3 regions of the Synechococcus sp. 'PEA 65AY6A-5F PE A' genome follow, and region 1 is predicted to be linked to each of the others. Evidence: riboswitches for the same ligand, from Rfam matches in the RefSeq annotation. Region 1 holds a riboswitch; each other region holds the start of a gene.

What was found. A riboswitch is a leader RNA that binds a small molecule or an ion and turns the genes downstream of it on or off. The one in region 1 is predicted to bind cobalamin.
Region 2: another riboswitch for cobalamin. It lies ahead of GG26_RS10160 (TonB-dependent receptor); the one in region 1 lies ahead of metE (5-methyltetrahydropteroyltriglutamate--homocysteine S-methyltransferase).
Region 3: another riboswitch for cobalamin. It lies ahead of GG26_RS06830 (sirohydrochlorin chelatase); the one in region 1 lies ahead of metE (5-methyltetrahydropteroyltriglutamate--homocysteine S-methyltransferase).

Annotation. Positions count from the first base shown of each region.
Region 1 covers NZ_JAOALE010000032.1:1,638-9,247, reverse strand. The annotation lists gene metE (5-methyltetrahydropteroyltriglutamate--homocysteine S-methyltransferase) at 1-1,527, opposite strand, end outside; cobalamin riboswitch at 1,933-2,137, opposite strand; tRNA gene GG26_RS10580 (tRNA-Arg) at 2,152-2,226, opposite strand; gene GG26_RS10575 (molybdopterin synthase catalytic subunit) at 2,260-2,745, opposite strand; gene GG26_RS10570 (MoaD/ThiS family protein) at 2,746-3,009, opposite strand; gene moaC (cyclic pyranopterin monophosphate synthase MoaC) at 2,984-4,078, opposite strand; gene moaA (GTP 3',8-cyclase MoaA) at 4,083-5,021, opposite strand; gene GG26_RS10555 (molybdopterin molybdotransferase MoeA) at 5,023-6,186, opposite strand; gene GG26_RS10550 (nitrate reductase associated protein) at 6,164-6,637, opposite strand; partial or broken gene GG26_RS10545 (molybdopterin oxidoreductase family protein) at 6,634-7,610, opposite strand, start outside.
Region 2 covers NZ_JAOALE010000029.1:15,955-23,564, forward strand. The annotation lists gene GG26_RS10150 (pentapeptide repeat-containing protein) at 1-618, opposite strand, end outside; gene GG26_RS10155 (DUF1565 domain-containing protein) at 782-2,572, shown strand; cobalamin riboswitch at 2,664-2,805, shown strand; gene GG26_RS10160 (TonB-dependent receptor) at 2,845-4,788, shown strand; gene GG26_RS10165 (DUF1636 domain-containing protein) at 4,886-5,302, shown strand; gene GG26_RS10170 ((2Fe-2S) ferredoxin domain-containing protein) at 5,312-6,181, shown strand; gene GG26_RS10175 (hypothetical protein) at 6,185-6,838, shown strand; gene GG26_RS10180 (ArsA family ATPase) at 6,887-7,610, shown strand, end outside.
Region 3 covers NZ_JAOALE010000015.1:13,151-20,760, reverse strand. The annotation lists gene GG26_RS06845 (L-threonylcarbamoyladenylate synthase) at 1-93, shown strand, start outside; gene GG26_RS06840 (PAP/fibrillin family protein) at 149-778, shown strand; gene GG26_RS06835 (hypothetical protein) at 775-1,683, opposite strand; gene GG26_RS06830 (sirohydrochlorin chelatase) at 1,795-2,823, opposite strand; cobalamin riboswitch at 2,853-2,989, opposite strand; gene GG26_RS06825 (heavy metal translocating P-type ATPase) at 3,118-5,436, opposite strand; gene GG26_RS06820 (heavy-metal-associated domain-containing protein) at 5,547-5,741, opposite strand; gene GG26_RS06815 (DUF5340 domain-containing protein) at 5,806-6,045, opposite strand; gene trpC (indole-3-glycerol phosphate synthase TrpC) at 6,086-7,006, opposite strand; gene hmpF (pilus motility taxis protein HmpF) at 7,419-7,610, shown strand, end outside.

The sequences.
Region 1 (7,610 bases):
GGGACGCACGCAGCGGCTGCCATAGCTCTGCACCCAGCCGTGCTCGGTAAAGGCAAAGCCCTGCAGTTGTTGGGCGAAGTATTCCACCATGTCGGTGCGCTCGAACTCACCATGCACCAGCACATCCAGGCCAATTTCTTCTTGGATGCGGATGCACTTGGCAATTTCGGCGTCGATGGCAGCTTCGTATTCGGCCTGGGAGATCTCGCCCTTTTTGTACTTGACCCGCCACTGCCGGACTTCGGGGGTTTGGGGAAAAGAGCCGATGGTGGTGGTCGGCAGCGGTGGCAGCTTGACCTGCCGGCCTATACGCTGCTCGTAGGGAAGGGAGCGCTGGAAGTCCTGCGCCGTCAGGTTGGCCAAGGCCTGGCGCACTGTAGAGTTGGGGGGATTGAAGTCCTGGAAGGCCTGCCACTGCTGCTCCAGCTCCTGCTGCTGGGCGGCGGTGTCTTCGCCGTTGAGGGTGCGGGCCAGCAGAACCACCTCGGCCAGCTTCTGCTCGGCAAAGCTGAGAACATTGCGCAAAGGCTCTGGCAGGTGGGTTTCCAGAGCAGCGTCGTGGGGCACAAATTGGAGCGAGCAAGAAGGCTGCACCCGCAGGTTGGGGGCTAGGGCTTGCAGCTCTTGCAGAGTGGCCAGAACGGCTTTGGGCTGGATCTGCCAGACGTTGCGCCCGTCCACTACCCCCGCCCCCAGGATCTTGTCGGCGGGGAAGCCGTGGGCTCTGACCAGTTCCAGGTTGTGGCCGCGGGTGAAGTCGAGGCTGAGGCCAGCTACCGGAAGCTCCACCGCCCAGGGGTAAGTCTCCCCCAAGTCGTCAAAGTAGGTAACCAGGTGGAGAGGGATCCCCACGCTTGCAAGCCAGCGGTAGGTCTGCTCCACCGCTTCCTGAAGACTTTTGCCTTCGCTGGTCACCAAGATGGGCTCATGGACTTGCACTTCCCGGATCCCCAGGCGCTGCAGCTCCTGCAAGAGTTCTCTGTAGAGAGGAAGCAGCTTCTCCAGATCCCCCCGCAACTCGCCAGAGCGCTGGCTTAGAGCAAGAAGGGTAACCGGACTGAGAAGGACGGGGCTGGTGCGGTTTCCTAGGATCCCTTGCGCCCGTCGCACCGTGGCCAGGAAGTCGTCGAAATGGGCCTGAGGGATCGCGTCGGCCTCAATTTCCGGCACCAGGTAGTGGTAGTTGGTGTCAAACCACTTGGTCATTTCCAAGGCCGGCAGCCCCTCCTGCCCCCGCGCCATGGCAAAGTAGCGCTCCAGGCCTGATAAGCTCTGAAACCGGGAGGGAATCAGCCCCAGCCAGGTGGCCCAGTCCAAAACGTGGTCGTAGAGGGTTTGATCTCCTACGGCAATGTGGTCGAGGTTGGCCTGTCGCTGGGTTCGCCAGGCCTGACTCTCCAGATCCTGCAGCGTCGCCAACAAGGCTTCCGCCTCCAGGGTGCCGCCCCAAAAGGCCTCCAGGGCTTTCTTCAGCTCGCGGCGCTTGCCCATGCGGGCATAGCCTAGGGTTTGAGTTTCAATGGCCATAAGGTACCTTGTCCTGAATCGAATTCGGTAATTGAGGTTGCCGCCAGTTGTCATCCAACCTAGGCAGCAAGAGATGGCCGCCGACATGCCTATCGGTGGCATCCCGGCAGAAGGTTTTCCCTAGGCCAGGAAACCTGCCGGAGCTGTCAAGGCGTTCCTTCACCCTGGCGGCTTGCCCACTCTGCACAGGGGGATGCCCAGAGGACTCTTTTGTGCAACCAAAGCGAGCAACCGTCCTCCTAGCTGCCCCTGAGCTAACTGCTCAGCTCTCTTGTCCGCGCTTTTGACTGAGTGCCTACGATCCGAGAGCGTCGAAAATCCGTAAGCAGGCCGATGAAAAAACTTCGAGACGGGAACGGGCTAACGTCAAAATGGGGAGCATATCTGTACCTCGCAGATATGGTGAACTGTGGAAAAACCGCCGGCGGGCATTCTGACTTGCTCAGTTTTGGAGGGGCTGGCTTGGTCTCAAGGCCTCTTGCAACAACGAACCAGGGATCCCAAGTCCAAAACCGGCTCACAGCTGCGGGACAGCGGCAGATTCTCACTGCACTTTCCCCGTTGCCTCTGACGGCTGATCCCCGTCAGAACCGACAGTAGACTTTATCCTATCACTGGTTTTAGCGGGACTGGGCGGATTTGAACCGCCGACCTAGCGCTTAGGAGGCGCTTGCTCTATCCAGGCTGAGCTACAGCCCCAGGTCAGGTACCTCACTGATACTAGCAGAGAGGCTAGGGGGTATCGCCGCAAGGCTGCCGAGCAATAGCGTTCTTATGGAATTGCTGGAACAAAGGCTTTGCTTTCTGACACAAAACCCAACGCGGCGGCTCACCCCAGTAGTACTCTTTTTTCCAAATGGGCAAGCGCTCCTTGATTGCATCAATGATGTAACGTGCTCCAGCAAAAGCGGCGCCGCGATGTTCAGCTGTAGCACCAACCCAAACCGCAATATCACCAATTGCAAGATGACCCTGGCGGTGACAGGCAACAGCACCGCAGAGGCCAAACTTGGCGTGGGCTTCTCGGAGGATCTTCTCGCCCTCCTTCTGGGCAAGGATCTCGTAGACTTCGTACTCCAAGCTGAGAACAGGTTTGCCCTGGCTGTGGTTGCGTACCCAGCCCTCGAAGGTTACTAAGGCACCCGCTGTGTTATTGACGAGCAAACGACTGAGTTCAGCTGGCTGGATGGTGCTATCCACAATTAGAAAACGCAGCATTTAGCCCCCACAAACTGGTGGAATGAAAACTACCAAGGCACCTTCATCTATCGGCCTAGTCAAGCCACAGAACTCATGATTGACAGCAACCTTAACGTCCTCCGCTGCTAGCGAAAATCCATACTTTGCTTGCAGCTGCTGATAGAGCTCTAGGTAGTTTGCTGCACTGGTTTGCAGCACTTCGCTGCTCCGCTGAGCCTGTTCCCGCAGCACTGCTACATATTGAATTGTTACGGTCTTACTTAGGACAGATTGAGTTACCATGGCTGCAACTACCCCAAACGGATTGGAAAGTGGCATACTCCTCGGCGGTATTGACGTTCATGAGCTCGACCTCATGGTTGGGGGTAACTAGGGTGCAGGGCTGCCTGCTGAGGATTTCCACAGGGCAGTACACCCCTTCCGCGTAAGCCCTTTCTAGTACCGCTGCAGCTTGAGGAGTATAGATGGCGCAAAGAGCTTCCGGGAAGCCGCGCTCGGGGTTAACATAGCAAGTTGCGATTGTTTCGGCTTGGTAGTGATCCAGCAGCTTTTGGATTGTTTCTGACCGAAGGTTCAGTAGATCACAGGCAACAACCAACCAGTTAGCTTCAGGATGAGTATTCAAGGCAGTCAATAGGCCACTGATCGGGCCAACGCTTTCTACTAGATCTGGTAGTGTGGGCAAGAGCTCTAGAGCTGTGCCCGACCACTGACCGGCACGCGCTGACAAGTAAACCTGCTGGCAGTAGGGCTGCAGCAGTTCATAGAGATAGGCGGCGTGGGGTTTGCCAAAAGGGTTCAGCAGCGCTTTATCGCGACCCATGCGCTTGCTACGTCCCCCTGTGAGCACCAAGCCATAGAGGGGACGTTCCAGGAGGGCGTTTTTGCCGCCGGACTTAGTTACTAGGCGGGTCTCCTGGATGCAGATATGGGGCGACACCGACTTGCACATGTCATAGATTGTCAGCGCTGCTGTTGCCGCACCACAGAGAGCTTCCATTTCAACCCCTGTCTTAGCGCTGGTCTTGACAGTGCAGTGGATGGTTACAAGCAAGTGATCATCAATTGTGATATCAAAGGTGCAGTCTTCAACAGGGATCTGATGACAAAAGGGGATCAGTTGGTCAGTTCTTTTAACAGCCATTGTACCGGCAATGGTTGCTGTCTGAAATACCGGTCCTTTTTTCAGGTGGATATCTTGGCCAACAACATAGGATCTGAGAGCAGGTGGCAGTTGAACTCTTGCCCGTGCTGTGGCCGTTCGCAAAGACACCGATTTGTGGCTAATATCTACCATATGCGGATGGCCTTGAGCATTAAGATGGGCCCATGTACGATCAGCTTTGTCCATAGAGCTAGCCCCCTAAGCCGTACATTGGGTGTGAGACCTGCTCAACCCGGCGCAGTGGTTTCATCCCCAAAAGCTGCTGGTAAATTTGCTGACGTTGGCCTGGTGTTTTGTCTCGAACCGAGAGACCCTCCTCACTAAATAGGCAGGCAAAGAGACGACCATCAGCTGTCAAGCGCCACCGGGAACAGCTGCTGCAGAAGGGCTGAGACTCAGAGGCAATAAATCCAACTTTAACATTCTCGTCGATTGTAAAGTAAAACGCTGTCGAATCAGGTGCCGCTGGAAGGGGGGTTAGAGTATAGCGTTCTTGCAGACGGGCAATGCACTCTTGTGCTGAAACGTAGTGTTCTTCATAGAGAGAGTTGGCATAGCCGACCCGCATCAGCTCCAGAAAGCGAACTGTCACGCCTGTCTTGCGGGCAAACTCAACGAAATCAAATAGCTCGCAATCGTTGATCCCCCGCATTACAACCGTATTGACTTTGAGGCTAAATCCCCGGGCAATACCCTCCTGGATATTACGGAGAATATCCGCCAGGCAGTCGCGACGGGCAATTGCAGCTTGGGTGGAGGGCTGTAGGCTATCGAGGCTAACATTAAGGTTGAGAACGTTGGCAGCCTTGAGAACGTCCCAGTAGCGGTGGAGCAGCAGGCCATTGGTTGTTAGGCTGAGGGACGGGATCTTCAGCTTGGCAAGTTCCTGAATGACTTCATCAAAGTCTTGCCGAACCAGAGGCTCACCACCTGTAATGCGAACTTCTTCAATGCCATAGTCCAGCAACTCGCCAATAATTTCTTTGTATTGCTGCGGAGTTAAGTAGCTACTTTTGTCCAGAAATTCTGGATGCAAAGGCATGCAGTAGCGGCAGCGAAGGTTGCATTGATCGGTTAGAGAAACCCTTAGCTTGCGAATGCGACGATTCCATTGATCCACTAGCTGCATCTTAGTACCACGGATAGAATTGGATGCTTTGCTCGGGGCTGAGGATAGTTTGAGCCGGGGGTAACTCTACAAAGCCATCGCTGTCTGTTAGAGCGATGAAGTCTCCGGAGTTGTTAGGCATAATCGGTGTAAAGACTCGGTTGGCGCTCATCTTAACGGGCACAAAAAGAGTGAGATTGGGTTTGAAGGTAATGACTTCACTTAGGTGCCCAGAGTCAGTGTTACGGTTGAGGAGATAACGATGCAAACATACAAGAGCTGAGATGGGGTTGCCTGGGAGGCCCCAAACTATAGTATTGGCCTGATGGTCGATGCCAAACCACATTGGCTTGCCTGGCTTTTGCGCCACGCCGTGGATGTAGGCAGTAACACCACAGCTTTGCCAGATGGCCGGCAAGTAGTCACACTTTCCCCTTGAAACACCCCCAGAGTAAATCAAGAGGTCGTAGTTTGGGGTATTGGCTTGGTAGTGGGTGGCAATGGCAGCAGGATCGTCCGGAAGGTGATCGGTCTCAACCTCGGTATACCCGTAGGCAAGAAGAGCCGCTCGGAGGGCCTCAGCGTTGGAGCGCCGCAGTTGGTAGGGTGCAGGGGTTTGCTCAATGGGAATCAATTCGCTGCCAGTTGCCACAACTTTGATGCGAGGAGTCCTCTCAACTTGGATGCGGCTGTAGCCAAAGGAGGCCAAGATCCCGACGTGGATGCTCTTGAGGGTAATGCCGGGGCGGAGAACCAGCGCTCCTGCAGAACAATCGCTACCTTGGGGATGAACAAAATCACCCCTGTTGCGTTCGACTTCCTGGATGATGGTGGCAATTCCTCCCTCGATACGAATTTGCTCGTAGGGAATGACGAGATCACTACCCAGCGGCAGGGCACAGCCAGTCATCACTTCCAAGCACTGCTGCGGATCGGGCAGGGTGGCAGGGCTTGTCCCCGCAGGGGCTATGCCTGCAACAGCAAAGCTTCGCTGCCCAGCAGCATAAGCGGCATAGTTGATGGCGATACCGTCCATCAGGACCCGGTTAATTGGCGGGTAGTCCCGATCGGCGTAGATCGGCTCTGCCAAAACCCGGCCCACACAGCTTGCAATCGGGATCGACTCGGTTTTGGCTGGCAGCCAGTGGTCTTTAATAATGGCTTCAGCTTCCTGGACAGTGACCATAGGTGTGGGGTGCGGAAAATTCCTGAAAGGCGGGTAGGAAATTGCGGTTTTCGTGGCCAGGGCGACTGAGCTTAATGAGGGCAAAGCGCTGCAACGGGGTCAGCTTTTGCCATAGCTCAAGAGTCAGCACGACCCCCTTGGCTGCCGCCTGCTCAAGAACGCAGTCAGGGATGGTGGTAGCGTCTTCCCAGGCAGGGTTTGGATCAACAGTTACCTCAGCGGCCTGCTCTTGGCAGACACTTTCGATAAGGTGAATTAGGTAGGCGCGGTAGGCAGCTCGGTTGTCAGCGGTATCCGTTGGCAGGTCAACCAAACTTTGGCGCTGCTGGTAACTAAAACGCAGCCACTGATGTAACTTGAGCTTGATGCCGCACTGATCGAGCTTTAAGCGCACGATCATGGGAATGCAGCGAAGGCTGTCGGCAAAGTCTTGCTCAAACTTAAAGATCATTTTGGTGGCCGCTCGATGCGACTAAGCTTGACGGCACAGGCTTTGAGTTCAGGTTGCTTTGATCTGGGGCAGGCAACCGGGTGGGTGAGAGCGTTACAGCTTGTATCATTGCCCCACAATGCCCCCCAGTGCATGGGCATGAACACTGTGCCAGGGCTGATGGCGCAGGTAATTTTAACCGGCAGGGTAGCCTTGCCGCGCCGTGATTCAATCCTCACCCAGTCACCCTCAGTTAGCCCTACCTTGCTGGCATCGCGGGGATGGATTTCGAGAAAGGGTTGGGGGTGCATTGCTCGGATTTTGGCGACATGTCCAGTGCGGGTTTGGGTGTGCCAATGGCCATAGAGACGTCCTGTGGTGAGGATGTAGGGATATTCAGGGTCGGGCGGCTCGGCAAGGCCGCGGGAATGGCTGGGGATAAAGCGGGCACGACCTGTGGGCGTTGGGAAACGGTGAAAGGACTCCGTCCCGCTGGCGCGATCGGTATAGAGGTTGCGGGTCTCCACTGAACCTGTGCGCGGATATGGCCATTGCTGAGGCCCCTGGCGCAGGAGCTCATGGCTGAGGCCAGACTGATCGCAGAGACGCCCGGCAGTTAGACCCACATATTCGGCAAAGACCTCAGCGCTATCGGCAAAGTCAAATGCCTTGGCAAAGCCCAGGCGGCGGCCTACTTCCGCCCAAATTTCCCAATCAGCCCGCGCTTCACCAGGAGGGTTACGCCAAGCTGGACAGAGGGTAACGCGGCGCTCCGAATTGGTCATGGTGCCTGTCTTTTCGCCCCACTGGGCAGCAGGGAGTACCAGATGGGCATAGGCAGTGCTTTCGGTGGGGAAGTAGGCGTCTTGGACAATCGTAAAGGGCGACCGCGCCAGAGCTGCTTCTACCCGACGTAGATCAGGCAGGCTCACCAGGGGATTGGTGGCGGCAATCCAGAAAATATCGAGGGCATCGGCTTCGAGGGCACGGATCA
Region 2 (7,610 bases), on a different contig from region 1:
GCGATCCACGCCGTTGAGGAGCGCCGCCGTGCGCCCGGCCGCAATGGCCCGCTCCAGGGGCCAGTCGTCCAACTGCCCGTCAGGGGAGAGAACCAGGTTGGAGATGCCCTCGAAGTAGGCGTCGATGGTCTGCTGCTGGGTGATGATGTTCTGCTGGATGGTGAGGTCGCGGGAGATGACGTACTGCCGCCAGGCGATGTAGGCGGCCAGGAGGGCGATCAGGATCTGACCTGTAGCCCCGAACACCTCGCCCAAAGCCCCGATGGCCTCCCAGCTCAGGGATCCCAGGGCCGAGAAGGCTCCACTCCAGACCAATCCTCCCATCACCGCCAAGCCGAGAGCTGCTGCCGCCCACCCCAGGCTGGGCCAGGTGGTCAGCCACTGCCAGAGGTCGCGCCCGATCTGCACCCAGAGCGGCTGCCCCCACCAGCCGGCCAGGCCCAGCCAAGCCAGCACCGCCCCCCAGCCCAGGGCCGGCTGCCCTGCCCACTGGCCCAAGAGCAGCAGGAGGGCCGGGATCCCCAACAACAGCAGGTTGAGCAGGGGGCGCCCAGACGAGAGGGAAGCCAGCGGCAACTCTTGGGAGGAGCCTTCGCGGGCAAGGGCTTCGTCGGTCATGGCAAGGGTATACTCTAGGGGTAGCGTTGGATCTACAAAAAGAAGCCTGCATCAGTCCGTATTTGGAGTTGGGGAAGAGGGCAGGATCCTGCCTGTCAGGTTTGGTAGGATAGCCTCGACCCTCCTTCCTTCTCTGGCCCAGCCTGGTGTGGGGATGACTCCTATGATCTCTTCCTTATCGTTCATCCGTCTGCAGAAATCCGGCGAACACCAATTTACAGCAGTCCTGCCTGACTTGCGGTTGCAGCGTCACGGCTCCGCGACGCTGACGCGACTGGCCACCTCTTTGCTGTTGAGCACCAGCTTACTGCTGGCGGCAGGAAGGGATCCCAGTTGGGCGCAAACTTCCCTGGACACCGGCCTTTTGGAGAAGCAGGCCCTGCCCCAAGCGCCGCCGCTGCCGGACGACCGCCCCGCCATTTTTGTGGATGCCGCCAATGGCAGCGATACCCAAGGGGATGGATCCCGCAACAACCCCTTCAAGACCATCACCCATGCCATCAGCCGGGCGCCAGCCGGCAGCATCATCCAGCTTCTGCCGGGGGTGTACAGCGCAGAAAGCGGCGAAGTCTTCCCCATCCGCCTCAAGGCCGGCCTTATCTTGCGCGGGGACGAGTCCACCTTGGGAGAGGGCTACCTGATCGATGGCGGCGGCACCTACATGAGCCCGACCTTGGCCCGGCAAAACGTTGCCCTGCTGGCAGAGACCGGCTCAGAGGTGCGGGGGGTTACCCTGCGCAACCAGGGTCGGCGCGGCTACGCCCTCTGGGTAGAATCGGCTTCCCCGCGGATTCTCAACAACAGCTTTGTGGGCAGCATCCACGACGGCATTTTCATCGCCGGCGCCTCCAACCCCTGGATAGAAGGCAACCGCTTCTACAAAAACGGGGCCAACGGCATCTCCGTCTTGGGCACCTCCCAGCCCACCATTGTCAACAACCTCTTCCAAGAGACCGGCTTTGGCCTCACCATCGACCAGCGCTCGGCGCCGATTGTGCGCAACAACCGCATCCTGCAAAACCGCACCGGCATTGTGGTCGGCGGCAGCGCCCGTCCCATCCTGCGCAACAATCTCATTGCCCGCAACCTGGAGACTGGCCTGACAGCTATCACCACCGCCCAGCCAGATTTGGGCACGGCTTCGGATCCCGGCAACAACATCTTTGAGGGGAACGGCCAGTACGACATCCACAACGCCACCCGCGGCCTGCGCCTCAACGCCAATGGCAACCAACTGGCCGGCAAAACCAAAGGGGAGCTGGATCTGGCCGGCCAGACCACGGTGGCTGCGCTGCCCAGCAACGCCCCGCCACCCATTGCGGCAGGCGGCTTGACGCTGCCCACAACTCCGCAGGCCGAGCCTCCGGCTCCCAGCAGGGATCCCCAGCCGGCGGCGGCCTCTCCCACCTTGCCGGTGGTGACGGTGCCCCAATCGACTGCCCCCGTTCCCCCTCCTGCAGCGGGATCGGGAGGGCGCATTTTGCCCAGTGCCCCCCCTCAGCCGGCAGGCGCTCAACCCCAGGAGTTTGTTGCCGTCCCCTTCACCCCCGATGGCTCCACCACGCCTGCCCAACCGGTTGAGCCTGCTCCTGCCACTCCCGTCCGCCAGCAATCTGTGGCTCCTCTCACGGATATTACTACCCTCCTGCCACCCCCGGCTCGCCGACAAGCGGGCAGCAGCCCAACAACCCCCCCTGTTCCCGTTGCCGCGGCTCCAGAACCGGCGGTAGCCCCAGCAGAGTCGGCCACCCGCTTTCGTGTGCTGGTGACCCCCAAGGGCAGCGACGATTTGCAGCGGCTGCGGCAGCTCCTCCCCGAAGCGGTGGAGACCGTGTTCAACGGCAGGAGGGTGCTGCAGGCCGGCCTCTACGACAGCCGCAGCCAGGCCCAGTCAGTCTTGGATCGGCTGTTGGACGCCGGCTTTGACGCGGTGGCGGAGATGATCTTCCGTTGACCTCACTGCCCAGGGATCCCCCCCGGCAGGATAGGAACTCCCCAGCAGGGAATGTATGATGCCTAGCACGGCTTTTTCCAGAGCAATGGGGAGGAAAGCCGTGCCGTCAGGTTGTCCTGGGGATCAGCCAGGGCAAGCAATGGGGAAAGTCCGCTGCAAATCCGGCGCTGTGCCGCAACTGTGATGGGCTGAGGACCTCAGTCAGGATGCCCGCCTGCGGCTTTGGCTCAAAGCTTAGCCCTTCCGCGTCGCACGGAAGCAGGAGCAACCGGATGAAAGTAACTGTATGTCTCAGCCTTGGGCTGGGGATCTTGAGTTTGGGGATCCCGGCCTGGGGGCAGGCAATCTTGGATACCGGCCTCAGCGCCGAGATTTTGAATCAACCCGTCACCACCCCGTTTCGCCGTCCCGGCCTGCTGCGAGAGTCTTCCCGCCCAGTCTATGTCATCACCCGCCAGCAGATGCGCCAGCAAGGGGCAAGGACGGTGCAGGAAGCCCTGCGCTACTTGCCCGGGATCCTCAGCGATGGCACAGCGGGAACTCAGTTGGGAGCTCTTAGCTCTCAATTCATGCGAGGGGCGCGAACGGCGCAGGTATTGGTGCTCTTGGATGGCCGCCCTCTCAACGATCTGGGTTTTTTCGGGGGGTTTGACCTCTCGCAAATCACCACCGATGTCGTCGAGCGAATTGAAGTCTCCCCCGGCGGCGGCTCTACCCTGTACGGCTCAGACGCCGTTGGCGGCGTGATCAACATCGTCACGGTGGAGCCGCAGCCAGAAACGGAGACGGTGCTGGAAGCGGCGGTCGGCAGCTACGGTCTCAATGAGCAAGGGATCCAAAGTCGCGGCCAAGCCCAGGATCTGGGCTGGGTGCTCAGCTATCGCCGTCTGCAAAGTAACAACGACTTTCCCTTTGCCATTGAGCGGCTGGGCAAGTCAGGCAGGCGGGAAAACTCGGCGGTGGAGTACCACAACTTGCAGGCCAAGCTCACCTGGCAACTGGCCGAAGATCAAGTCCTAACAGCCAACGCCCTCTACCTCAACAAAGCCTTTCGCGTGCCCGGCAGTGTAGAGTTTCCCTCTCCCGACGCAGAGCAAAACACCAACGATCTGCTGCTGGATCTCAGTTGGCTGTGGACTCAGGAAACAGGATCCCTGCAGGCAAGAGTCTTTTTGGACGATCTCAACTACCGCTTCAGCGCTCCGCAAAGCCAGGGATCCCGCGACGTCATCTTGCGCAATGGCTGGGGATCCCAGCTTCAATATGCTTGGCAGGCCGGCGAAAACCTAGAGGGAGTTTTGGGGGCAGATTATCGCTCTATCTCAGCCCGCAATACGACTTTTTCTTTTGCCAGGGGTTCTGCCAATATCAACTACGACGATACGGTTAACCAGGGGGCCCTGTTTGCCCGCCTGGACTACAGCCCGGATCCCCAGTTCCACCTCGACCTGGGCATCCGTCAGGACTTCAGCAGTTTGGCCAACGGCTCGGCCACCTCGCCGGCTGTGGGGATCCGGTGGGCAGTTGCCGAGGGAACTACCTTGAGGGCCAGCTACGCCGGCAGCTTTCGCACCCCCTTGATCTCGGAATTGTTCTTTCGGCTGCGCGGCTTTTTTGAAGTGGATGGCAACCCCAATCTCCGCCCAGAGCGAGGGGAAAGCTTTGACATTGGTTTAGATCAAGCCTTGGGAGATTTTGGCCTGCTGCGCTTGACTTTTGCCCACAACCGCATCCGCGATGGCATCACCTTTGTCAGCCTTGGGCCGCGCCGGGGAACCTATGAAAATATCGGGCTGGTCGAATATACCGGCCTGGAAGCGGCTTTAGATTTGCGTTTGGGGGAAAACTGGACGCTTTTTGCCAACTATACCCTCAATGATCCCATCATCCGCGCTGCCCTTAACCCGGCCACAGTTGGCAAAGAGCTAGCCTTTGTAGGAGCCGATAGCTTCAATCTAGGCCTAAGCTACCGCCACGAGCAGGGCTGGTACGGCTCGATTTTGGTCCATCACATTGGGAGCTTTTTTACCAACAATGCCAATACGGAATCCCTGCCAGGCTACACCACCGTGGCTCTGCGCGGCGGGATCCCGTTGGCTGAGGCCCTGAGCCTAGAGTTGGGGATCGACAACCTGCTGGATGAGCAGTATGAAGTTTTCCCCGGCTATCCCGGAGTTGGCCGCACGCTGAGGGTGAACTTGCGGGGGCAATTTTAGCGATATCCCAGGCTGTTTTTAACTCTCCGGCTGACCACTTTTAGCGAGAACTTTCCAAGTTGATTGTCTGCTTTACGGTTTAGTTTGGATGCAACTTATGGCGATCTCAACCAACTCTCTATCTCCTAACTTTTCTCCATCGACAACTTCGGCTCAAGCTGAGGCCGAACATTACCTCTGGATCTGCACCACCTGCGGATCTCGCTGGGTGAACGGCCAAAAAGAAGGGACTAGCAAAGGAGAAATGCTCCTGGCCGCCTTGCAATCGCAAGTGCTCAATTCCCAATTGCACCTGAAGCCAGTTGCCTGTATGAGCGGCTGCAGCCATGCCTGCGTGATTGCCCTAGCAGCCCCGGGGAAGATGACCTATGTCTTTGGCGATCTCGATCCAAAAGATGTAGAGCCAATCTTACAAACGGCGGAGCTGTATTTGACAAAGCCCGATGGGATCCTGCCCTGGGCAGAGCGCCCCATCAAAAAGGGGGTGATTGCCCGCATTCCGCCAATCCAATAGGAGCAACCTATGGCCGCTTTCAGTCCCTGGATCACGCCCTTAAACCAGACTTGGCAAGAGGTTTCCCCCACCGGCTGGACAACCGTTTACGAAGGGATCCCGGCTCACATCGACTGTCTTGGGCCATTGCTCTATGAGCTCTTTCAGGAGCGCTGGGCCGAGATCCAAGTGGGCCAGGTGGTGGAGGGAGGAGTGCTGGAGGCGGCCTTCAAGGATCCCCCTGCTCTCTGTGTGCTCTACGACGGCTATTTGACCGTGGCCACCGAAACTTGGCATTTGCATCTGTGTCTAGAAGAGCACCGGGGCGGCCCCTATGGCCGAACCCCCCTAGAACTGCGCCGCAAAAGATTGGTCAGCCGCGCCGCCCTCTATCGCCGCCTCAATCCGCAGCGCCAGCCTCGCCAATGGGGAATTCAATTTTGGAACGGGGCAGAGGAATCTCTGCTGCAGATCTTTTTGCCCAGTCCCTTTTTGGGGCCAGGAGAAGACTACCTGCCCGAAGGCAAAGCCGACTATCAGAAGCTCTCCCTTTATGAACGCCTGCGGGCCATTTACGTCGAGGGAAAAGAGCGGATCCCGTATGAAGATAACCCCCTCAAGCGGCCCTATTTGGCGGTTTGCCGTTCCAGCCGCTGCTATCCTTCTCGCCACTATCAGCCCGTTGTGGAAGCTCTGCAATCGGCCCTGCGGGAAGCCAATTTGGATATTCAGGTCATTACTTCCGGATGCCTAGAAGTCTGTCAACAAGGGCCGGTGGTTTTTTACTCCGGAGATCGCACCTGGTACAAGCGGGTTACCCCCCAAGTAGCGCGGCAAATTGTCCAGGAGCATCTGCTAAAGAACTGCCCCTTGAAGGCTCACCTTTTTCCTGGAGATTAGCCTATGGTTAGCCTACAAGCTCTTGTCCAGTCCATCCCCAAGCCTCGCCGCGGGATCCCAGAAGTAATTTGGATCCAAGCCAGCCGAGATCTAGCCCAAGGTCGATTTTGGCCCAGCCTATTTACCACCATCGGCTGCCTGAGCAACATTGCCTATACCTGCACGCTTCCTTTTGTAACTGTTGGCATCATCGCGGGCACCACGTTAACTCGCCAAAGGGCAATTATTAGCGCTTCGATGATTTGGCTGGCCAACCAAATCTTTGGCTACACCTGGCACAACTATCCCCGTACACCTGATTCTTTTGCTTGGGGGTTGGTCTTGGGGATCGGCACGGTGGGGGTCGCTTTTGCTGCCGGCTACCGACCTCTGTTTTCTCAGTCCAAACCTATTAGGCCAAGGCAATTGCTGCTGAACTATCTTTGGATCCCAGCCATGCTGATCCTAGGGTTCCTTGCTTTTGAAGGGCTGATCTTGGCAGCCGGCCTGGTTCTGGGCGGAACGGAGGGCTTGACCCTGCCCATCTTGGCCAAGATCTGGCTGGACAACTGGCTGTGGACGGGATTTTGGCTTGGGATCCACGCGCTGCTGGCGTGGGACAGAGGACGCCGGTTGTGGTGGGAGAGGGGAAACTTCGCTGATCTGGAGCATCCCTAAGGGAGATCCAGGCCACAATGGGGGTGACCTGTGCCAGAAGGGATCCCTTTGCAGCCTGCTCAACTCGATTGTGGCGGGAGCGCTTTCCGCCTGTCTCTCCTTTCTCCTTGCCAGCGTCTGCTGCTGTTTAGCGGCAAGGGGGGCGTAGGCAAAACCACCCTCACCTGTGCCCTGGCCCGTCACCTGGCCCAGGCGCAACCAGAGCGCCGTCTGCTGCTCCTGTCCACCGATCCGGCCCACTCCCTGGGGGATGTGCTGGGGATCCCGGTGGCCGACGTTCCCCAGCCCCTGCCGGATTGGCCCAACTTGCAGGTGCGGGCTCTCCAGGCCGAGGTGTTGCTGCAGGATTTCAAGCAGACCTACGGCCCGGCTCTGGAGCTGATTGCCGAGCGGGGCAGTTGGCTGGCCAAGGAAGATCTCCTGCCCCTTTGGGATCTGGACTGGCCGGGGGTGGACGAGCTGATGGCCATCTTAGAGGTCAACCGGCTGCTGGCGGGCCAAGAGGTGGATACAGTTATCCTGGATACCGCCCCCACCGGCCACACCCTGCGGCTGTTGGAACTGCCCGACTTTCTCGACAATTTGCTGGCGGTGTTTGCCACCTTCCAGGCCAAGCACCGCGAGGTTGTCCAATCCCTCACGGGCGCCTATCGACCGGATGAGGCCGACGCCTTCCTGGCCCGCTTGCAGAGCGAGCTGGAGGGGGGCAAAGCCCGCCTCACCGACCCGGAGAGCACTGCCGCCTGGCTGGTGCTGATCCCGGAGCCGTTGA
Region 3 (7,610 bases), on a different contig from region 1:
CCGGAGCCGCTGCTGGTGCGGGCCGGCTTGGGGTACGAGCAGGTGGCGGATCTAATAAATCTAAATCTGAAGCCGGTGGAAGCGGAGGGTTGAGGGCAGAGGGATCCCGTGTTCTCTAGAATAGGGCCGGTGCCTGTGGAGTGTGCCCATGCCTGAGTCTTTGGCTGAGCAAAAGCTGGCCCTGTTGCGCCTGCTGGAGGGGGCTGACCGAGGCCGGAAGGTTTCCCCTGACCAGAAAGCCCAGATCTTGTCTCACATTGCTGCTTTGGAGGCGCTCAACCCCACCCCCAGGCCAACCTCTGTTCCTGAACAGTTGGAGGGGAACTGGCTTACCCTATTTACCACCAGCACAGACCTGCTGCGGCTGGCCCAGTTGCCCCTTCTGACCACCGGCGAGATCTACCAGTGCATTCGGGCCAAAGCTGGGCGGGTCTTTAACGTGGCGGAGATCCAGGGATCCGGCTGGCTGCAGGCTTGGCTGCCCCGGGGAGTTGTGGCGGTGGCGGCCCGCTTCTACCCAGAGTCGGAATGCCGGGTCAGGGTCATTTTCGAGCGCTTGGTGCTCGGATCCCAGGCCTTGATGAGCTACGAGATCGAGAGTTTTCTCTATCTGCTCGAGCGGGATCCCAAACGGATCCCGGCGGTGCAGATCGACGTTCGCCGCCGCGAGCCAAGGGGTTGGCTGGATATCACCTATTTGGATGAGGACCTGCGGATTGGGCGTGGCAGCGAAGGGAGTGTGTTTGTCCTGCAGCGGGTGAGCCGAGGCTGCGGCTAGCCGGAGGTGCCAGAGAGTTCGGCGGCGGCAATTTCAGAAGCAGTCGTCTTGGGAGTTAGGGTAGAGCCTATCTCCCAGAGGGTCTGCAGGGCGCGGTAGGACTCCCGCAAAGTCCGCAACTCCTGTTGGGATTGCTCCAGTTGCCGGGCCCATTCCTCCTGTTGGGAGCGCAGCTTTTGGTTTTCGGATTTTGTGCGCTGCAGGAGGCGCTTAAGTTTTTGCTGCTGCTGCTGGAGTTGGGCCCGCTCGGCTTCCGACTGCTGCAGTTGGATCCCTTGCCGTTCCAGCTCTATTTTTAGGGTGGTAACTTGCGATTGAAGTTGGCGGAGCCTGTGGCGCAGTTCCCGCTCTGGTGTGGGTTTGGCCGGTTTGGAGTTTGGGGAAGAGGGCGGGGGTGATGTTTGGAGATTTTGCAAGTGCCGTTGCAACCGTTGGGCTTGGGCCTGCAGAACTCGGCACCGCTGCTGCTCGCTGCGCAGTTGCGCTTGGGGGCGTTCGCAGGTTTGGATTTCGGCTTTCACCTGCTGCTTGGTGCGGTCGAGGATCTTTTGGTGGCGGAGCTGGGTTTGGCGGATCTCCTCAGCCACTTGCAGAGGACGCGGATCCACTTCGGGTTGCCGCGGCCTACCACCGTGATCGGCAGGATCGAAGGGAGACACAGCCGCCAACAGCGATTCTCGAAAGTCAGGCCAGGAATGCGACTGCAGACCCATCTGAACCACCCGCCAGGCCCCATAGGAGGCCCCAATTGCAGCCAGGAGCCCAGGGATCCCGGCCAAGGACAGGGAAACCTTGGGCAGGGTCGGCAGGATCTGATCCAGCAGGCCCACCACCAACGCGAAGACAAAGATCCCGCTCCCCGCGGCAGCGGCACCTGAGACCCAAGAGGAGCGGGAGAACATCATCGTTTCTGTTTTTTCGCTAGCAGAACCACCGGAGCAGGAGAACCAGAGGTCAGGTTCACAGATCGCCTGCCTGCATCTCAGTTTATCCCGCCGGCAGCCTCTGTTTCTCGCTTAGGGCACTTGCCAAGCCCGCTGGTGGTAGCTCTGCAATTCGGCCCAGGGATCCGCTGCTGCTGCGGGGGTATGGCCGTGGTTGTGGTGATGGTGAGAGTGATGGTGATGGGATCCGTGCCCATGGGAGTCATGGTCATGGTGATGAGTATGCCCCGCTCCCAGCTCTGCGCTCACCGCCAGGCGAAACTTGCAGAGGTGGCAGTTCATCAGGGTTTGGCCCTGGAGAGCTTCCTGCTCCAGTTGCTGCAGGCTGTGCAGCACCGCGTCCACAAGGCCCAATTCCGGCAGCATCAGCCAGTCGATCTCGGGGTATTGGCGTCGCCGTTCTTGCACCGCCGCCTCGATTTTTTTCACCAGCACCCCTGTAAAGAGAAAATAGGGCAGCACAACCACCCGGCGCGGCTGCCAAGAGAGGGCCCGCTCCAGACCCACCGGCAGGCGGGGATGGGTGATGCCGATAAAGCAGGTTTCCACGGCAGCAAACCCGGATCCTTCCCAAAGCAGCCGGGCCAGCTTACAGGCTTCGGCGTTGGCTTCGGGATCGCTGGAGCCGCGACCCACAAATAGGAGCACGGTTTCTGCCTCTGGGATCCGCCGCGGTTGGGCAGCTATCAGAGCAGCCAATCGGTCTCGCAGCAGTTGCAAGATCTCGACCCGGATCCCCAGCGGCCCGCCGTAGTGGATGCGCAACTGCGGGTGGAGGGCCTGCAGACGATCCAGCTCCACCGTCACGTCGAACTTGTTGTGGCGCGCCCCAAAAAGCAGCAGCGGCAGGGCCACGATCTCCTGCCACCCTTGGGCCAAGCATTGTTCCACCCCCTGGGCAATACTGGGCTGGGCTAGCTCCAAAAAGCAGGGGATCACCGGCCGATGGGGGGTGAGGGATTGATAAACTTGGGCCAGCTCCAGAAAGGCTTGCTGCCCTTCAGGGTCACGGGATCCATGGCCGATGAGCAACAGGGGCAAGGCAGGAGAAGAAAACTGCCCAACCGCACGGGGAGGGGAAAAACTGAGGACATCCAACACAAAAAACTCCGTTCCTTGTGAATCGCAAGGGGTACAGGACAACGGCAGGTGGGTGTTCTGGCTGAGGGAGGGATCCCATCACAGTTGCGTCACAGTGGCGGATTTGCACCGCGCTTTCCCCAGTCTGCCTGAGCCTTTTAGGTTAGCTTGCCGCTTGTCGTTCACCAAGCCCCCTGGGGGGGATGTCCTTGTCTGCCAGAAGATAGCCCTGAGGCATGAGCGGTACGGCAGACTCATGCTCAAAGGGCAGCAAAACTGTTGCCGCGCTAATCCCCCTTGCCCCTGGGAGAGGGCCTAACGCCGGCCCGCTGGTCTGGGGGGCTGAAAGTGTCGCAGGCGCAGGGCATTGGCGACCACCGAAACGGAACTCAGGGCCATGGCTGCCCCCGCCAGCATAGGGTTGAGCAGCCAACCGGTGAAGGGGTAGAGCGCCCCAGCGGCAATCGGGATCCCGAGCGTATTGTAGATAAAGGCGAAGAAGAGGTTCTGGCGGATGTTGTTGAGGGTGGCCCGGCTGAGTTGAATGGCTGTGGCGACTCCCCGCAGATCCCCCGACATGAGGGTAATATCGCTGGCGGCCATCGCCACATCCGTACCTGTACCAATGGCGATCCCCACATCGGCTTCTGCCAGTGCCGGCGCATCGTTAATGCCATCTCCCACCATCGCTACCCGGTGGCGGGGCCGTCTGAGCTGGCGAATATAGGCTGCCTTTTGCTCAGGGCGGACTTGGGCGATCACCCGGCGAATGCCTGCCTGCCGAGCAATGGCCTGGGCGGTGGTGGGGTTATCCCCGGTCAGCAGGATCACCTCCAGGCCCATCTCCTGAAGCTGGCGCACCGCTACAGGGGAGGTGGGTTTAATGGGGTCGGCAATGGCCAACAGCCCCACCAGACGGTGGGATTGCGCCACGCCGATCACCGTTTTGCCCTGGCTTTCCCAGGTCTGAACCCGCTCCAACCAAGAGGGATCCCAAGCGATCCCCATCGCCTGCAACCAGCTCAGCCGACCGATGCCGACCCACTGATCCTCCACCCAGGCTTCTGCCCCCTCGCCCACTTTTGCCTGAAAGTGCTGGGCCGGCGGGATCGAGATGCCTTCGGCTTCGGCTTTTTGCACCACTGCCTGGGCCAGCGGATGTTCCGAGTGTTGTTCCACCGCTGCTGCCAGGCGCAACAGGGCTAGGGGGGAAGATCCTGGCGTCCAGATCTCGGTGACGCTGGGACGGCCCTCGGTGAGGGTGCCGGTTTTGTCCAGGACGACTGTGCCCAGGCGATGGGCCAGCCATTCCAGGCTTTCGGCCCGCTTCACCAGGATCCCCAGTTCTGCCCCCCGCCCCGTCGCCACCATGATCGAGGTGGGGGTGGCCAACCCCAGCGCACAAGGGCAGGCGATGATCAGCACCCCAATGGTGTTCACCAAAGCCAGCGTCGGATTGCCCGCCAGCCCCCACCAGAGCACAAAAGTTAGGATGGCTACCCCGATCACCGCCGGCACAAACCAGGCCGTCACCCGATCCGCCACCTGTTGAATGGGAGCTTTGGATCCCTGGGCCTCCTGCACCAGGCGCACGATCTGGGCCAGAAGCGTATCTTTGCCCACCCGCCGCGCTTCCATCACAAAGCTGCCCGTCTGGTTGAGGGTGGCCCCGATAACCTCATCTCCTGCCGACTTGCTCACCGGCAGGCTCTCGCCCGTCACCATCGACTCGTCCAGGCTGGAGGATCCTTCCAGGATCACCCCGTCTACTGGCACCTTCTCACCGGGGCGCACCCGGATGCGATCCCCCACCTGCACCGCCGCAATCGGGATATCCTGCTCCACCCCGTCGCGGATGACCCTTGCCGTTTTCGGCTGCAGCCCGATCAGCTTGCGAATGGCCTCGGAGGTTTGCCCCTTGGCCCGCTGCTCCATCCATTTGCCCACCAGCACCAGGGTGACGACCACCGCCGCCACTTCGTAGTACACATCCGGGTGCAGGCCCTGCTGGTGGAAGAAGTTGGGAAAGAGGGTTTGAAAAAGGGAGTAGAAAAAAGCGGCGCTCGTTCCCAAAGCTACCAAGGTATTCATATCCGCCGAGCGTCGCTGCCAAGCCGCCCAGGCGCCACGATAAAAAGGCTGGCCCACCCAAAACTGCACCGGCGCCGTCAGCAGCAACTGCAACCACGGATCCTGCAGCCAGGGGGGCAGGCCGGGGATCTCCCGCCCCAGCATCATCGGCAGGGATCCGATCAGCAGCACCGTGCTGAGGCCCACTCCTATTGCCACCTTCAGCTTCAATTCCCGTTCTGCCGCCCGTTGGGCGATCCGTTTTGGGTCGGTCGGATCGGACTGTTGCCAATCGTCTTCGACCAAGCGCGCCTGATACCCCGCCTGCTCCACCGCCCGGATCAAGGCTTGCGGATTCACCAGCCGGGGATCCCCTCGCACGATGGCCTGCTCGCTGGCAAAGTTGACCGCTTGTGCCGTAACGCCCCGCACGCGACTGAGGGCCTGTTCAATGACGGCAGTGCAGGAGGCGCAGCTCATGCCCTGGATAGCCAAGCGCCAAGTGCCGCCAGCAGATGAGGCGGACAGGCCGGGGGCAGCGGAATGGGAACCCGAATCAGACATGGCTGTCCTCAGAGCAAAAATTAATAGCAAAAGCCCTCTTTCCCCCAACCAGGGGAAAACCACACCTGTGAACCTTGTCCCGCTACTGCCGACGGGCAAGGGAAAAATCGCTAGGCCGGCGGATAGCCCACTTGGGCGAGCACCTGCCGCCAGACACTTTCCGGCTGCTCAGACGTAATCCGCACCTGCTTGGTCTTGGGATCCGCCTCCACCTGCGCCTGGGGATCCTGTTGCCGCACCGCCTGCGTGATGGTGTCCACACAAGCGGAGCAGGCCAGCTTCGGCACCGTCAAAACAACTTGCATCCTGGGAAACCTCCCCAGCCCAATGCCACCAGCTTGATGCTAAACCTTCCAGTGGGCTGGAAGGTCAAGAGGGTGGCTGAGGCTCCTCTATGTTCCAGCGGTAGTCCACCTGATAGCCCCGCTGTCGCCAGTCCTCTTCCAGTTGCAACTGTTGGGTCAGGGCTTTGCGCAGAGAGTTGATCAGCTCTTGCGTGCGGCCTCGGTTGCCGAAATCCTGCTCTTCGACAGTGGGAAACGTTTGCCGCTCGAGAACCCGCAGCAGAAATTCGTAGTGGACGTGAGCCGGCACAGGAATACGTTTCATCGATCTAGGCCCTTCTTGGGATCCATTGACAATCCTGGGCTTACTGGGATGACAACAGGGAGCGGACGGCTTGGCCGGGATCCGGCTGCGTTACCAGCGCTTCCCCCACCAGCACAGCGCGCACCCCCCAACTGCGCAACTGCTGCAAGTCAGCAGGGGTGTGGATGCCAGACTCGCTGACCACCGGCAGATCGCCGAGGCGCTCCCGATGGGCGACCAAGAGATCCCGCGTCGTGTTCAAGTCCACCGCAAAGGTTTTGAGATCCCGATTGTTGATGCCGATCAGCACCCGTCCTTTGGCCTGTTGCAGGTGCGGCAAGGCCAAAACCCGCTGCAACTCTTGGCAAGTGTGCACCTCCAACAGAGCCGCCATGCCCAGTTGCTGAATGAGCTTGAGAAAATAGCCCAAGTCCGCATCCGAGAGAATGGCGGCAATCAACAGTACCGCATCCGCTCCCAGAGTGCGGGCCCAGAGGATTTGGTAAGGGTAGAGGATGAACTCCTTGCACAAGATGGGGATCCCTACCGCCTGGCGGATCTGGCGCAAGTACTCGCCGCTGCCCTGAAAAAACCGCTCATCCGTGAGCACCGACAGGCAACTGGCTCCCGCCGCCTCGTAGCTTTGGGCAATGGCCACCGGATCAAAGGGATCGCGGAGAACCCCACGGCTGGGGGAAGCTTTTTTCACCTCAGCGATAAGGGAAACGGGGTGAGGGGATTGGGTGAGGGCCGCCACAAAATCCCGCACCGGTGGCGCTTGCTCCAGTTGCTGCTGCAATTGCTTCAGAGGAAGCTGTTCCCGTTGGCGCTCCACCTCCTGCTCTTTGTGCCAGACGATCTCCTCCAAAATGTGGCGTGGCTCGGCCTCTGGAGCCTTTGTCCGGTACACCTGCGAGGCCACCACCACCGGCGGGGCAGGAGAACGCCGACGAACGGCAAGCAGCTCACCTTCCAGCTCCATACCACCCCTGAACAGAACTCTACACCTCACCCTAAACTACTCTAGTGTGCTGCTGTCGGTTTGAATAGCTACTCCGAATATCCCCAAACCGCCTCTGGCAAAGGTGTTTTTTTTACTCTATGGTTGAGTTTAGGGCTGAGCAGCAGCCGATGCCGGTTAGACTGCCAGTTAAGCAGAGAGCCGGCGGAGGCGCTGCTTGAGGCAAGACAAAGGTGCTGCTCAGGACGAGATGGCTCGAGACAGATCCAAGTCAACCCGGGTCAAGCGAGAGGCTTGACGCAGGTTTTCGCGCCCCGGGGTGCCTTGCTCCGGCAGCCGTTTCGTCTCCCCATCTTGCCCAACTGTGGGCAAAGGCTCGGCTGAGGCAGAGTTTGGGATATTGCTGTCCATGCTGTTTTGAAGGAGTTCGGGCGTGCTGTACCTGGCAGAGCTATCCAAGCCGATTGGGTTTGCCAAATCGTCGCTGCAATTGCTAGCCAAGCAGCAGCAGGACAACACCTGGGTGGCCGTGAACGAAGAATCGATTACTCTAGAGGGCCGCATCGCCCAGGAGGCCGGGCGCTTCAAGGATGGGGCCTTGGTGCTGGCAGAAATCACAGGCAGC